DNA from 4 places in the Bacillus sp. JJ1521 genome. Region 3 is predicted to be linked to each of the others. Evidence: predicted binding sites of a transcription regulator. Region 3 holds the regulator's gene; each other region holds the start of a gene.

Region 1 (4,160 bases), on a different contig from region 3:
AATTCCAAGTGTAATCGTAAGCAGTAGGCAAATTAGAGCACTTCCTACAAATACGGTAAGAATATTTTTCTTCGCCTGTTTTTTCATCGTCATAAACATTTGTACAAGAAACAGTAAGATCCCAATAACCGAAAGTGAACCCGTAAAAATAGAAATACTAGGCGAGAAAGAAAGAGTTATTCCAAAACCACCAAAACCGATTGCTGTTATCCAAAATTGAACAAACCCAAATTTTTCACTCCAAATCGGAGTTAAAAAGGCTACCGGCACAAGTTGGTACATAGCTCCCATTGCAACCATTAGGGCCCATCCAAGTATCAATAAATGGGCAGATGAAAGGAGGGCAGGGGTTCGAAAAATCCCGTCTATCACCATATGCCCATTGAATAATAGGATGACTTGAGATGCGATTAAGGCAATAACACTAAAGATAATAAAAGAGAGCGGCAGCCTTATATCAGTTTCATTTGATAATTGAGGCATCATTTGCAAGCAGCTCCTTATTTCGTAATTTCAATTTGAAAGCCGCCATCAGGGTGAGATTCTGTTGTATGTTTGTAGCCAAGCTCATCTAACTGTTCATATAAGAACATTGGTCGCCGATCATTGATAATGGTTAACGTGTCGCCTTTATTTAATTTCTCGAGAGCTTTCAATGTCCTCATCATTGGTGTAGGAGGCTCAAGACCTCGATTATCTAATTTCATTAGTGTCACCTCGTTTAGTAAAAGTGACCTTCCAATGTCTTTTATCAATTTGCTCGGCTTCATTTGAAAAACCTTTTGCTTTTAAAATTGGAAATAAAGGAGTCGGTTTAAATGGTGCGTGTAAAATGAAAATATCTCCATCCTGCAAAGGCTTTACTGCTTCCATAATCTTTTGAAAAGGCTCGATTTTATTTTTTAGATCTTCCCTTACATCTACTTCAACAACTTTTGATTCTAATGGACTCATTTTTGATATCCCCCTTGATTAACGTTTATAACCTAATGATAATCATTTTCAATGAGAAATGATGTGACGTGAATCACAAATACCGAAAGATCAAAGACAAAGAACGCCACTTTCTGTTGGTCTAAAATATCTCATCATGTAACTTCATGTGATCTAATAGGTAATATCCATCAGGGGTCATTTCTACAATCTGTTTCTTTTTCAATACTGAAACCGTCCTGCTTACTGATTCGCGTGTTGTACCAATCATGTTGGCAAGCTCGCGATTAGTGAATTGAGTAGTTAGCTTGAAGCGATTGCCAATCTTTTCTCCGTTACTTCTGCATAAACGAAGTAACAGCATAATGATTTGTTCTTGTGTATTTAAAAGAATTTGTTCCTCCAGTCGTTTTTGAAGGTCGATGATTTTTTCACCTAAAACTTTAAAAATTTTAATACAAAGCTCAGGATTCTTTAATAATATTTCTTCAAATCTATCAATGGGGGTTAAAATAATATTCGAGTCCTCAATCACTTCGGCATGTGCAGGATATCCACCTTTTCTAAAAAATCCAGCATGCGGAAACATTTCTCCTGCTTCGAGTACGGACACAATCTGTTCCTTCCCGTGCATGTCAGACTTATAAATTTTCACCTTTCCAGATTGAATGAAAAAAACACGATCAAGTGGATCGTCTTGCATGAAAATAAACATTTTTTGTTTATATAATCGTGACTGTGAAATTTCAACAATTGGATCTAGTTCTTCCGGGGTTAATTCCCGAAACAATGGAACTCCTTTCAATTGTTCACGAATGGATGATATTCCCATCGGTCTCACTCCTTGTTCAAATTAACTGTACCAAAGGCAACTCCTTCTTAAGTGTAGCAATCCACGATATTAAAACTGTGATTTATATCATAGGTATTGAAATCAAAAACAATGTTCAAAAAATGGACACAAAAAAACTAGGAGAATATACTCCTAGTTTTTATCGTCTTTTTCCTCCGCACAATTAAAGCAAAGTAACCCTTTTTTATCATCTAAAACAATACCATTAATAAATCCGTCTAAACAATAAATGTCTTTCCCACATTCCTTACATGTACCTACTAAATCTTTCATCTTTTCACCCCGTAATTACTTTAGATTCCACAATCATGAGGTATGACAAGATGCTTACGTGGCATTTCGAAATTCACTTTCATTATCGCATATTTTTCTAGACATATGATAAAAAACATACGTTCATCGTGATAAGTTTCACTACAATATTGGATTAGACTCGATACAATGGACTCATAAAACAAAAGGAGGAATGTTAATATGGTATTTGCAGCGAAAGTAAATGCACCAGATTTTGCACCTAAGGATAAGCACCCTACCATTTTTAGAGCATTTGATAGTTTACAATCAGGTGAAATCATGGAGCTTACAAATGACCATGATCCACGACCACTCCAATACCAATTCATGATGGAACGCGGTGAAGAATTTTCTTGGGAATACCTTGAACAAGGCCCGGATGTTTGGCGCGTTGCAATCGGTAAAAAATAATCAGGGATTTCGATATCTCTCTCAAGGTGTATGCAAAGTTAATTTACGAATTTGCCTGCACCTTTTTTATGGTTGAAAAAGTTTCGTTTGGAAGACTGTTCCAATCGTGCTACTATGAAGAAAAAGTAAAAGGAAGTTACAAATGAATAAAACAAAAATCACAGGTATACTTTTAGCTGGTGGAGAATCAAGGAGATTCGGAAGTCATAAAGCATTTGCCAAACTATATCAAAAATACTTTTATGAATACGCAATAGAGGCAATGGAAGGGAATGTGGGCAATCTTCTTATTGTAAGCCATCCCGCATTAGTCGGTCAATTTCAGAGCCAAACGTCAGTGGAAGTTATTCAGGATTTACCCAAATTTAAAGGGAATGGACCACTTGCAGGCATGTTCACTGTTATGCAAAAAGAAGTTTCGGATTGGTATGTTGTTTTACCTTGTGACACTCCTTTTGTGACGGATGTTCTCGTTAAGCAACTAATCACTTTTACAACTGACCCTAGTATCGATGCTGTCGTTCCGGTAATCAATGGTAGACAGCAGCCCTTAATCGCTGTTTACCATTTTAGGGTTGCAAAGAAAATAGAACAATTGCTTAAAGGTCAACATTTAAAAATGAGCCATTTGCTAGACTCTTGCCACGTCAAATACGTAACAAATCAAGACCTTCAGTTACAAGGCTTGGAATTCGAAAACATCAACAACCAAACAGAATATGAAAAAATTCAACAAAAACCAATGACTGATACAAGGAACAAAGACTAAAAACGCCACGTCTGAGTGGCAATGTCTTTGTGACTCACATTGTGCCGGCCTCCATTTGCTTTTGTTGTAAAATTCACGCAGCACACTCATAATTTTCTGAAAAGTATGATAAAATATCTATAGCAGATATTTTGAAAAGGAGGGATTGTGTTTGAGGGTAGGCTTAGTTTTAGGTATATTAACCTCTGGACTTCTATTATTCATTGGTTTGTCTACTCATCAATTTGAAACATTTTCAGTTATTTCAGGGACACTTGGGATTATTTGCTTCCTGCTTGCTGGAATCATGTCCGATTCCTTTATAAATGGAGATCGTGCAAGAGCGAACTACTATACCGAAAGAAACAAAGACCGAAAAAAAAGAATCCGATATTCCTATTTATTTTTCCTCTTGGGGGCACCAAACCTACTTGTGGCTGTAGTGTTAACCCTCAATTACATTTGAGTTTCTTCAAATAATATTTCTTCAATTAACTTTTCATATAATTGATTTCTAGTTTCAGCACTTAGCCCCTCTCTGGTCTAGCCAATCCGTCAAGAAGGATAAAAGGCATACTTCTCGCCGGCTTTTTCTTATGCTTGTCGGACTTGCACAGGACAAGGAAAGCTTCGACAGCATAATCATCGCACGAAGAAAATGCTTGGCATTTTCGAGGAAGTGCTGACATCGACGTTTGCCACAGGACGTGGTAGTTGTTAGTCGATGTTCTTCTCGGGCACTTGAGCTTTTCCTTATTTGTGAACTTTTTCAAACACCTCCTTGATCTGTGATGTAACTCACATAATTCACTTTTTTATAGTGTTAAAATGTGGACATTAACAAAGGAGGTTTGCCTCATGTTTGAAAGAGACTATAACGAAGACCCATTTATTGTCATTTGGGAGCTTACTAGGGCTTGC
Region 2 (4,160 bases), on a different contig from region 3:
CTAAAACAAACCCGATTGAAAGTGCCCAGAACGTCCATTTTCCGATTCGTTCATTTAACATAAAGCCAAACATTTTTGGCCAATAATAGGTGAGTGCAGCAAGCATCGCAAATACTACACCAGGGATAATTGTGTTATGGAAGTGTGCCACTAGGAACATGGTGTTGTGATATTGATAATCCGCTGCTGACATCGCAAGCATTACCCCGGTTACCCCACCAATTGTGAATAACGGAATAAAACCAATTGAATAAAGCATTGGGACTGTCATACGGATTTTACCTTTCCATAATGTGAACAACCAGTTAAAAATTTTCACACCTGTAGGAACTGCAATCATCATTGTTGTAATTGAGAAGAAACTGTTTGAAGCAGCCCCTTGCCCCATTGTAAAGAAATGGTGCGCCCATACAAGACATGAAAGTACTGAGATAATGACGATTGAACCAACCATTGATTTGTAACCATATAAGTTTCTTCCTGAGAAGGTTGAAATGATCTCACTGTAAATACCGAATGCAGGCAGAATTAAGATATAAACCTCCGGATGTCCCCATACCCAGAATAGGTTTGCCCAAAGCATATCCATACCACCATTTGTACTAGCAAAGAAGTGTGTTCCGAAAAGTCGATCCATTGTTCCCATTGCTAATAAAACAGTTAAGATCGGGAATACTGTCACAATGATTAAGTTAGCAACTAGAGTAGTCCATGTGAACATTGGCATTTTCATCAAGGTCATGCCAGGTGCTCTCATTTTTAAAATCGTCGTGATCATATTGATCCCTGTCATCATTGTACCCAGACCTGAAATCTGTAACGCAATCATGTAGTAGTTCGTACCAACTGATTGACTGAAATCATTGCCTGCAAGTGGGAAATATGAAGTCCACCCTGCATCAGGCGATCCCCCTATTACGAAGGAGATATTAAATAGCATTGCTCCCATAAAGAAGAGCCAGAAGCTAATTGCATTTAGGCGTGGGAATGCCACGTCACGTGCTCCAATTTGTAGAGGCACAACATAGTTCATGAAGCCCATGATGAAAGGCATCGCCATGAACATGATCATAATAACACCATGTGTTGTAAATATCTCATTATAGTGCTGAGCGTCCAACAGCTTCGCTTCAGGTGCAGCTAACTGTGCACGTAGCATAACTGCATCCACCCCACCACGAAATAGCATGATTAAGGCGGAGATTAAATACATGATTCCAATTCGTTTATGATCAACGGTCGTTAACCATTCACGCCATAAATAACCCCATTTTTTAAAATAGGTTAAACCGGCGACGATTCCGATTACGGTAAGTCCTATTGCGACCATCGCTGCATAGATGGCTGGACTTGGATGTGGTATGGCAAAACGTTCAAAGAATTCCATCCGTTTGTTACTCCTTTCAATTGAAGTGTGAACTCGGCGTTCAAGCTTTATTTAAAAATCAATGACTATTGTGTTCTGAATGTGCTTCGTGCTTCGTATGATCTTCCTCGTGAACTTCGTGTCCTTCTTCAGAATCACCTGATCCATGGTCATGAGCTGGCGGTGGTGAAAACTCTAGGTGAGTTCCAGTAAATGTCATTTGCCCAAGATGGCCTGGTTCTAATAACTCATCGAACTTTTCCTCGGTAAGAGGCTTCGCAGTTTCTTTAACCTCGTCTACCCATTCCTCAAAATCTTTTTGAGATACGGCATTTACACTAAATGTGTTTTCCGCAAATCCCTTTCCACTAAAGTTTGCGTTTCGCCCCATCAATTCGCCCTGCTCATCGGCAGCAAGATGCAACGTCGTAATCATATCGGCCATGGCATATTTTTGCCCGCCAAGCTGAGGAATCCAAAAACTTGTGATTGGACCGTATGAATAAAGTTTGAATTCAAGTGGTCGATCTGTTGGAATATATAAGTAATTTACTGTTTCAATATCCTCTTCCGGGTAGCTAAAATGCCATTTCCAATCTGAGGATGATGCATAGATAACCAATGGTTCCTGATCTTCGTAGCCCTGTGGTGCCGACTCAACAATGTAGTTACTTTGAACAGATACAACTGACATATATCCAACGATTAAGATTGGAATCCCAATACAAATGGCTTCAACCCAAGGATTTCCCTCAATATGTGGTGGCTCGTAATCCTCTGGCATTTTCGAAGCCCGATATTTAAAAAGCATATATCCTAATAATACGAAAACGACAATAACAACTACTGCCATGATTCCAATTGAGAGTAGGATATCATGGGCCTGCCTCGCAGCTTGTGGACCTTTTGGGTCGAGGACCATTAATGGTTCACATCCTGTTAGCACTGTGGCAATAGTAATAATCATCGATAAGAAAAACCATTTTATTTTCATAAACGTACTCCTTTCCGAATGGATGCTCTTAGTAAACAACTATGTATGTTGCAACGAATTTGTGTACAACTTCACAAAGTTGTCAAAAATTTTTTAGCTACTTGTTTTTTTCGTAATATGTTGAAAACTGCAGCTAAGGTTTATTTTACAAAATAGTTTTTTTAAATCTTTATCACTGTGTAAATGATGATAACATCATGTGCCTTAAAAAGTTGTTACAGAAAAGGGAAGGAAATATTTGTAAAAGGGAATTATTTTAACATAAACACCTCAAACCTTGATGTGATGCATATCACAGGTGTTTTTTCGAATTTGAACAATTTGTTACATCTTTAAAATGAAAAAAGTTCTCCCATTTTTAATGGAATTGACAATAACCATCCATACTATAAAAAAGAAGTTAACTTTATTCAGCAGAAGTCCCCTACTTCCGCTGAATAAAGTTATAGCCTCCGGCGGATGCCACAGATTTTCAAAGGAAAGTTTTCGAGCATGCTCGAAAAAATCTGGGCGCAAATACGCCTTGGCGTATTTGATAAAGATTAGGTGGTGGGGACACTGAAAATATTATGGACTATGATGCTTTTCTTTTCTGTGCAGCAATTTCAACCTCAAGATAATCTGTACATAACCTATAAAGGAAATACGATTGCGACCGTGAATCGGGCTGAATATTCTCTTCCATTGCTCGGTGTTCCTACATTGGACACCAATAAATATACAGATTTTCTAACCTATTTAGATGAGCAAGTATATGAGGAATCAAAGGATGCGAAGATAGGCAAAACGGGTGAAATCGTTAAGGAACATGTAGGTGTGAAATTAGATAAGGATAAATTTACGAAATTATTTTACTCTCGTTTTTTTGGAAAAGAGGATTTCATTGAGGTCCCCGTGGAGCGAATTTATCCGCGGGTTGATAGTGAGCTTTTATCAACAATTCGTGTAAAAATGATTGGGCAGTATGTTACGCATTTTAATTCTTCTAATAAGGAACGATCTACAAATATTGCCCTTTCAGCAGCTGCCATCGATAGTCATGTACTCTTTCAAAATGAGACCTTCTCTTTTAATAAGGTCGTTGGAAAAAGAACCGCGGCCAGAGGATATCAGCCAGCGCCGGAAATCATTAGGGGTGAACTGATTGAAGGTATCGGAGGTGGGATTTGCCAAACTTCCTCCACCCTATTCAATGCTGTCGACCTTGCCGGGGTTGAAATTGTTAAGCGCTATTCCCATAGTAAACGGGTAGGCTATGTTCCCGCGGGACGCGATGCAACAGTTAGCTGGTATGGGCCTGATTTTCTTTTTAAAAATACATACAATCAACCGATTTTAATACGGGCAAAAGTTTACGGAGGAACACTTATCGTAAGCATCTATTCTTCGGAGGATATCAATTATACGCCACGAAAAATTACACCGAAAAAGGAAAAGTGAGACCTTTAATTCTTAACGGGTACTCTTGAAGTGAACAAAATAAATAAATCGCACACTTACTCGCATTGTTTGAGTAAGTGTTTTTTATTGATATTAAGCCCGTTATGGTATTTTTATAATCAAAATCACACCCGATTTAGCATTAAATTATCCTTGTATCTTAGCTGTTGTACAATAATATTTTTCTGCGATTTTGATTACCGATTTTATGTTAATTTTTTTAATCAGAGGCCTACTATTTTTCATCGTTGATTTTCTTGTAGGTATGAGAATTCATAGGCGGAGATATTCCGATTAATATCTCTAAATAGGACAAAATCCTAAGATTTGGTTTAGATAAAACGGAATATGAGTATTTCC
Region 3 (4,160 bases):
ATATTTATTAAGACAAGATATTAAGGAAAGACATCAGAACTTACGACGTTCCTCTAAAGGTGAGGCAATTGGATGGGCGATCGCAGGTGTGTTTATGGCTATGACAGCCCAAGTGGTTGCGGCAAACATTGAAATTCATCTGTTTGGTATTGAGCCCGGTTCTGAAAACACCCAAGAAATTTTGACCTTGGTAAAATCTTTACCATTGCTTGTAATCGTAGTATCGATAATTGGTCCAATTCTTGAAGAAATTATCTTCCGACAAATTATTTTTGGATCATTATATAAAAAATTTAACTTTTTCATCTCAGGCTTAATTAGTTCGTTAATTTTCGCTGTTGTGCATATGGACTTTACTCATATCCTCATTTATACGGCAATGGGCTTTACCTTTGCATTCCTCTATGTACAAACAAAGCGAATTATCGTACCGATTTTTGCCCATGTAGCGATGAATACTTTTGTTGTCGTGGTTCAGACAATTTTTGCAGATGATATAGAAAGAATCATGAAGCAAGCTGAGAAGCTGCAACAGACATTTATTGGGGGCTTTTAACTTATGAGACGAACTTCACCTTTTGTAATGGGCATCTTTTACACATTATTGGGTGCATTCTTTACGTATATCGCGATTACTAATGCAACGCAGTCTGTCTGGAACTTTTCCACGGTGCTACTTGCACTTATCGCAACATTTGACTTTGGTATGGCAATCCGTATGTTTGTCCTACACAGCAAAATAAAAAAAGTAACTAACGCAAAAAAATAACCTCCCGGTGGAGGTTATTTTTTATTATCTAACTTCAACTGCAGCTTTTCAGAATTATTCCATACTATTCGCTGCCATCATTTCCGCTTTAAGCACCTTCCTGTAAGCACTTCTTGATACGAGAATACTGATTTCATATAATCCGAATAACGGCACGGTGACCATTAAATGGGAGATGATCTCAGGTGGCGTAATTAACCCACCGATGACTAAAAGGACAAAATACGCATACTTTCGTATTTTGGATAAAAACATCGGTGTCACGATTCCGAGTCTTGTTAAGAACATTACGACAACTGGCAGCTGAAACAAAAAGCCAAACGGTAACGTTATCTGCAGCAGGAATTGAAAATACTCATTAATCCCGATTACCTGGTTTATATCAAGGCTCACCGCTAACCGCGTCATAAAATTCACAACAAATGGAAATAGAATAAAATAAGAGAAAGATATTCCTAGTAAAAACAATATTACCGAAACTGGGATATAACTCAATGTTACCTTTCTTTCCCTCTCATACAAACCCGGACTAATGAAGGCCCAAAGCTGAAACAGTAAAAAAGGGGAGGAGATAACAAATGCAATAATAAATGCAAAATTCATATATATTTTAATTGGATCTGTTATCCGGAAAGCATTCATTGTCAGCTCTTTAGCTTCTTCCGCATTTTGCAAATAAACAATTACATGCTCTGCTAGAAAAAAGCTTCCTAAAGCAACGATGAAGAAGAAAACGACTACATAAATCAGTCGTTTTCGCAGCTCACCAATATGATCATAAACGGACATTTCTTTTTCGTTCATGTGACTCATCCTATCATTACTTCACATCATGAGTTTCATTCTTCTTAACATCATCTTCGTCATCATCTGCTAAACCTTTTGTTGCGTTTTTGAATTCACGCAATGTATTACCTGCTGCTTTTCCTAATTGAGGTAACTTACTTGGTCCAAAAATTAGTAACGCTGCAAATACGATCAATAGAATACTACCAAATCCAAGATTCCCCACTGTGAGTCACCTCCCTACATTATAAATTCTATTTCTATTCTTCATTTGAATCATTTGAATAATGCTTTAAAAAATAAACAAGTGCTTGTAGCTCAACAGCTAAATCAATATGGTGCACCCGAATATGTTCAGGAACGTTGATTCTTGCTGGAGTAAAATTAAGGATACCCTTAATCCCTTTATTTACCAGGCGGTCAGTAATCGACTGAGCTGCTCCAACCGGCACCGTTAAAATGGCAACTGTTACATCATCGGGCAATTCATTCTCAAGATCATCTAAATGATGCACCTTTACTCCACCAATACTACTGCCTACTTTATTATAATCCACATCAAACGCAAGCTCAATTTTTGTATTATTATTTTTTGAAAAATTATAATGCAAAAATGCTGTTCCTAAGTTACCCACACCGATTAACGTAACCTTCGTTAACTCATCCTGATCAAGGGTCTTACTAAAAAAGGATAATAAATAATTGACATTATAGCCATACCCTTTTTTTCCCAATGCACCAAAATAGGAAAAATCACGTCTAATCGTGGCGGAATCAACCTTAACCGCGTCACTCAGCTCTGCAGAAGAAACCCTTTGCTTTCCCGAGGCATGCAGATTTTTCAAAAACCGATAATAAAGTGGCAGCCTTTTGGCAGTTGCTTGTGGTATTTTTGATTGTTCTAAATTCATGTTTATTCCCCCGCTACTTGCCTTTTGAAATCACCGTTTTTTCCACCAGTCTTTTCAGCTAAATAGGTTGGTCCAATTACCATCCCTTTATCAACCGCTTTACACATATCATACACCGTTAGCGCACAAACCGATGCGGAAGTCAACGCTTCCATCTCAACACCGGTACTGCCTTTTGTTTTAACTGTTACGGTAATATGTAAAATATACTCATCTTGAGTCGTCCAACTAAAACGAATGTCGACTCCCTTTAATGCTAATGGATGACACATCGGGATTAGCTCTGATGTTTTTTTAGCTGCCATAATACCAGCAACCTGGGAAACAGCAAGAACATCCCCCTTGCTCACTTCATTATTTATTATTTGCTCATAAATCAATTTATTTACAGTAATACTTGATTTTGCAATCGCTGTACGAACAGTATCAGATTTCTCCGTAATATCTACCATCTTAGCGCGACCTTGCTCATTAAAATGGGTAAATGATGTCATTTATCGAACCCTCCACTATGACTGAATGTTTAAAAGGAGGATGAAAAGGACCAAGAAGTTCGAGGCGGTGCAGCTTTGAGTACCGGAACGTATGTATTTAATACGTGAGGCACGGAAAAGCAAGCCAACGAAGAAATTCGATGTGTCATTTTCACCGGACTTTTTGAACCTCCACTAAAACTATACACTATTTTACCACATCTGTCTTTGTAACATCTGTGAACATTATCATTGCAGTTGCTCTATTTAGATAATATAAGATACACTGTTCATAGAAACAAGAGGTGAGAAACAATGATTTTACTACAAGTAAATCAGCTCAAAAAGTATTTTGCTGCTGATCTTATTTTATCGAATATAAAATTAGAAGTACAAACCCGTGACCGAATTGCCATTGTTGGTCGAAACGGTGCCGGAAAGTCCACTCTATTAAAAATTATTGCTGGCCATATGTCTCATGATGGCGGCGAAATCATTAAGCCAAAAAGTGTCACAATTGATTACCTCGCACAGGACACTGGGCTTGAATCAAATCTTACCATCTGGCAAGAAATGATTACCGTCTTTGCATCATTACAAAAACTTGAAAAAAACTTAAGAAACCTTGAAATAAAAATGGGCGACCCATCTATTTTTGAAAATCCCACTGATTATCAAAAGCTACTTGAAGAATACGATCAGCTCCAGGTCGATTTTAAGGAACAGGGCGGCTATCAATATGAAGCCGACATTCGATCCATCTTACATGGTTTTAATTTTACAGAAGAAAGCTATAAAACCAAAATATCTAGCTTAAGTGGTGGTCAAAAAACACGGCTCGCTCTTTGTAAATTATTACTAACAAAGCCTGATTTATTGATTCTTGACGAGCCGACAAACCACCTCGATATTAGCACGCTTACCTGGCTTGAACAATATCTCCAAGGCTATCCTGGTGCACTCTTAATTGTTTCCCATGACCGTTACTTCCTAGACAAAGTCGTTAACCAGGTCTATGAGATTTCAAGACACACAAGCAGCAAATATGTTGGAAACTATAGCAACTATTTAAAAATAAAGGCTGAAAATTATGAGCTTGATCTGAAAAAATACGAAAAACAACAGGAAGAAGTCGAAAAACTAAAGGACTTCATCGCCAAAAACTTAGTCAGAGCCTCGACAACGAAACGTGCACAAAGTAGACGAAAGCAGCTTGACCGA
Region 4 (4,160 bases), on a different contig from region 3:
GCTCATAAAGCAATTAATAGTCCATTGCTTGAAACATCGATAAGCGGGGCACGTGGTGTGATTTTAAATATCACAGGTGGACGAAATTTAAGCCTGTTCGAAATTCAGGAAGCAGCCGATGTGATATCGTCAGCAACACATGAAGATTTAAACATGATCTTTGGATCAGTCATTAATGATAATTTAAAGGACGAAATTATTGTGACCGTAATCGCTACCGGCTTTTCGGAAAATTAAAGGAAAGAAATTAATACAAAGCAAGTGCGAATTCTGATGCGAATCGCCTTGCTTTTTTGTGCTTTTATAGTTGCGGTTACTCCAAAAGAGAACGGCTTCCGTTGGTCGATAAAAAGGTGATGATTAAGAGGTTCCCCACTTATCAGGCTAGGGAATCAGATTAAACATCCGATTTAATAAATAGACGGACAAACTCAGCTTAATAAGTAATTTTTGATAAAAAAGGCTTCATTAGACGGAGAAATTCCGCCTATTGAATCAAAAAATGCGAAAATAAAGGTTTTACTTTGCATAACCGGAAAACCTCCCTTTATATACCCCAAAACGGACTCCATTCTGAATCTAGTCGGAAAATTTCCGTTTATCTTACTTTTGCTAGTTATAAAAATCTAATGTCTAAAATGTTATCTATATTGACGTTAAATAGACTCTAATCATTGATAAATCAATAAAAACCAAAGGCTCTAATTTAGTTGAAAAATTAGAGCCTAATTTGATATTTATTTGGTGTTCTGCACCTTGAAACAGAGCCCCTTACTTTAAGAGGGTTTATGGTAAGAGATAACCTGCTGCTTGGAAAATGCTGTACCAATCTTCACGGGATAATTGAACTTCACTTGCTTTTACAGAGTCCTTTAAGCGTTCTACATTCATTGTTCCGATAACTGGTTGCATGTTGGCCGGATGACGCAATAGCCATGCAATCGCGATCGTCGTATTGGATACGCCATATTTTTCTGCAATTTCGTCAATCTTTTGATTTAATTCAGGGCATTTCTCATTGCCAAGAAAAGGACCTTCAAAATAACCATATTGGAATGGGGACCAAGGTTGAATCGTAATGTCATTTAAACGGCAAAAATCGAGCACGTCTCCATCACGGTTAATGGACTGGTCAATTTGCATATTACCCGTAACGCCACTTGCAATCATATGGGCATTTGGGATGCTTAATTGCAGTTGATTCGCAACAATAGGCTGCCTCACATATTTTTTAAGTAATTGAATTTGCATCGGTTTTTGATTGGATACACCAAAGTTACGAACTTTCCCGGAAGACTCTAGTACATCGAATGCTTCTGCTACCTCTTCAGGTTCAACAAGGGCATCTGGACGATGTAAAAGTAAGACATCAAGATAATCCGTTTTGAGTCGTTTTAAGATCCCATCTACAGAATTGAGGATATGCTCCTTTGAAAAATCAAACATTCCTTTTCGAATGCCACATTTGGATTGAAGAATGATTTTTTCCCTTACATCATCATTCATATGTATTGCATCTGCAAAGATTTCCTCACATTCACCTTTACCGTAAATATCGGCGTGATCAAAGAAGTTGGCACCGATTTCTAATGCTGTTTGCACAAATTTTTCCGCTTCAGGCTTTTCCAAAGAATTAATCCTCATACAGCCTACTCCAACAACTGGTACTTCTAATGTACTCGTTCCAAGTTTTATTTTTCGCACGGTTGATTTACCTCCAATTTTAGAACTGTTATTACTGTTTCCTCTCTCTAGTCTACCTATTTCAATCATGAATGGAAAGCCACGTCACAAAAAAAGTGTTCCCCCTAACTTAGGGGGAACACTTTAGTTATGCAACGTTTGCTGCTGTTTTTGTAGCTTTTTTCTCGTTAATTCGTTTTGTAAGGTAAGGTACTGCGAATCTGTCTACACCGTAGTAGTAAGTTGCAGCGCCTGCGAATAAGAGAATAATGGCTACTGTGTAAAGCGTTGGGTTAGTGCTTGTTGTACCAGCAAGCATGAAGTTAAGGTTCATGAATGCACCTGCAAGTAATGCTGGAATTGTTGCGAAACCTACTATTAAGCCAAGTCCTACAAGTAATTCTCCCCAAGGGATGAGTACGTTGAATAACTCAATATTTGGTAGGGCAAAGCCTTCAAGGAATGCTGCAAACCAGCCTTGTACTGCTGGGTGATCTCCACCTGCATTTGCGATGGCACCTTGGATAAATCCACCTGCATCAAATCCGCCTGCTGTTACTTTATGAAAACCAGCTTCTAGCCATTGAATACCTAACCATACACGTAATACTGTCCAAACTACTGCCATAATAGGTCCTTTTAAGAATATTTTCATTCTAATCTCCCCTTATAATTGATTTGTGAAACTCTTCACAAGTTGTTGTAAAAAAATATGAGTGCTTTTTAGCTGCCAGCTTTGTTGTAGTTAGTTTGTGAAGTTTTTCACTAACTTTCTACACTCTTAATATACAGCGGATTTCAAATAAATGCAATAGGCTTCACAAATATGACACATATGATTTTATAGTCTTTTTTTTGCTCTAAATACATACATAGGAATAGGGAGGATACTCTATCTTCCGGATGAACCTAAACTCTTTTAATATGGTCTGCTGAATTTGGGTTTGTCCGATATTAGGGGCGGATTGTCCGATAAAATTTAAGTTCCGTCCGATATCTCCCCCCGAATGTCCGATAAACTCAAATTTATGTCCGATATCCCAAAACTGCATTAGATACTCGGCCTTCCGCATTGACTGGAAGGCTTTTAATAAGAAATGAGTACGAAGCGAAAATTCCAATAAGGGAAAATATTTCAAAAAGTGTTTGACTTTGGACTTTTCACATACTATAATCCTTTTATACAGCAAAACAGGAACGTATTAATTTAATATAGACTCTTATCCAGAGCGGTGGAGGGACATGGCCCTACGAAACCCGGCAACCTTCAAGATTATTCTTGAAAAGGTGCTAATTCCTGCAGGTATTTTTACCTGAAAGATAAGAGGAGGATAAAGCCCTCTTCTTATTGAAGAGGGCTTTTTCTATTGCTTGGATGATGAAGGTTTGAAGTTGTATAAGTACTATTCCTAGTTTTCCTATAAAAATATTGGAGGTATATATATGAGTAATCAATTTGAAAGCTATGATTTAGAAACAATATTATTACACGGGGGACAATCACCAGATCCAACAACCGGGTCACGTGCAGTGCCTATTTATCAAACAAGTTCGTATGTTTTCCATAATTCTGAGCATGCAAGGAGTTTATTTGCCCTTGATGAACCTGGGAATATTTATTCAAGAATTGGAAATCCAACTGTAGATGTATTGGAAAAACGAATTGCCCTTTTAGAGGACGGGGTTGCGGCTGTTGCGACATCATCAGGGATGGCTGCCATTGCCTTAGCGATCATGAACATTGCAGAAGCGGGTGATGAAATTGTTGCTGCTACAAATCTATACGGTGGTACATATAATCTGTTCTCAACCACATTACCGAAATACGGAATTAAGGTCCACTTTGTAGATTCGAAAGATCCAGAGAATTTTAGAAAAGCAATCACTCCAAATACGAAGGCAGTTTTTGCTGAAATTATCGGAAATCCAAGCTTACAGGTTTTAGACGTAGAAGCAGTTGCAGCAATTGCACATGAAGCAGAAATTCCACTTATTATTGATAATACATTTGCTTCTCCATATATTTGTAAACCAATTACATGGGGTGCTGATATTGTCGTACACTCTGCAACGAAATGGATTGGTGGTCATGGAACCACAATTGGTGGTCTTGTTGTAGATGGGGGTCGCTTCAATTGGAATAACCCTAAATTCCCGGGATTTACTGAGCCTGACCGAAGCTATAACGGCGTAAGATATGCCTATGATTTTGGAACACTTGCATATAGCCAAAAACTTCGCGTACAGCTTCTGCGTGATTTTGGTTCATGCTTGAGTCCACAAAATGCATTTTATTTATTGCAAGGACTTGAAACCCTCCATCTACGTGTGGAAAAACATAACAAAAACGCTTTAGAACTAGCAAACTATTTAAAAAATCACCCAGCAGTTGAGTGGGTATCCTATCCGGGGCTAGAGGACCATCCATCCTATGAGCTTTCACAAAAGTACTTAAACAATGGCTTTGGGTCCATCGT

The links. The regulator Rex, encoded in region 3, represses fermentation and respiration genes when NADH is low (regulators of the CRP and FNR family bind a similar motif). The targets are predictions, from matches to a motif close to TTGTGAAATATTTCACAA.
Region 1: the regulator Rex is predicted to act here: its motif matches at 2,186-2,203, upstream of V7147_RS14910 (DUF2249 domain-containing protein).
Region 2: the regulator Rex is predicted to act here: its motif matches at 2,420-2,437, upstream of qoxA (cytochrome aa3 quinol oxidase subunit II).
Region 4: the regulator Rex is predicted to act here: its motif matches at 2,362-2,379, upstream of V7147_RS04310 (DoxX family membrane protein).

The regions. Positions count from the first base shown of each region.
Region 1 is NZ_JBALOX010000102.1:1,962-6,121, reverse strand. It holds gene V7147_RS14935 (hypothetical protein) at 1-486, opposite strand, end outside; gene V7147_RS14930 (DUF2249 domain-containing protein) at 501-707, opposite strand; gene V7147_RS14925 (DUF2249 domain-containing protein) at 694-954, opposite strand; gene V7147_RS14920 (Crp/Fnr family transcriptional regulator) at 1,076-1,765, opposite strand; gene V7147_RS14915 (hypothetical protein) at 1,919-2,059, opposite strand; gene V7147_RS14910 (DUF2249 domain-containing protein) at 2,261-2,491, shown strand; gene V7147_RS14905 (molybdenum cofactor guanylyltransferase) at 2,634-3,260, shown strand; gene V7147_RS14900 (DUF5316 domain-containing protein) at 3,412-3,705, shown strand; gene V7147_RS14895 (TIGR04053 family radical SAM/SPASM domain-containing protein) at 4,098-4,160, shown strand, end outside.
Region 2 is NZ_JBALOX010000075.1:25,836-29,995, reverse strand. It holds gene qoxB (cytochrome aa3 quinol oxidase subunit I) at 1-1,387, opposite strand, end outside; gene qoxA (cytochrome aa3 quinol oxidase subunit II) at 1,446-2,360, opposite strand; gene V7147_RS12470 (VanW family protein) at 2,937-3,800, shown strand.
Region 3 is NZ_JBALOX010000019.1:8,407-12,566, reverse strand. It holds gene V7147_RS03875 (CPBP family intramembrane glutamic endopeptidase) at 1-556, shown strand, start outside; gene V7147_RS03870 (YdiK family protein) at 560-769, shown strand; gene tatC (twin-arginine translocase subunit TatC) at 824-1,573, opposite strand; gene V7147_RS03860 (twin-arginine translocase TatA/TatE family subunit) at 1,590-1,781, opposite strand; gene V7147_RS03855 (redox-sensing transcriptional repressor Rex) at 1,816-2,466, opposite strand; gene moaC (cyclic pyranopterin monophosphate synthase MoaC) at 2,469-2,960, opposite strand; gene V7147_RS03845 (ABC-F family ATP-binding cassette domain-containing protein) at 3,255-4,160, shown strand, end outside.
Region 4 is NZ_JBALOX010000021.1:37,666-41,825, forward strand. It holds partial or broken gene ftsZ (cell division protein FtsZ) at 1-231, shown strand, start outside; gene V7147_RS04305 (aldo/keto reductase) at 787-1,704, opposite strand; gene V7147_RS04310 (DoxX family membrane protein) at 1,832-2,338, opposite strand; SAM riboswitch class I at 2,901-3,010, shown strand; gene V7147_RS04315 (PLP-dependent aspartate aminotransferase family protein) at 3,127-4,160, shown strand, end outside.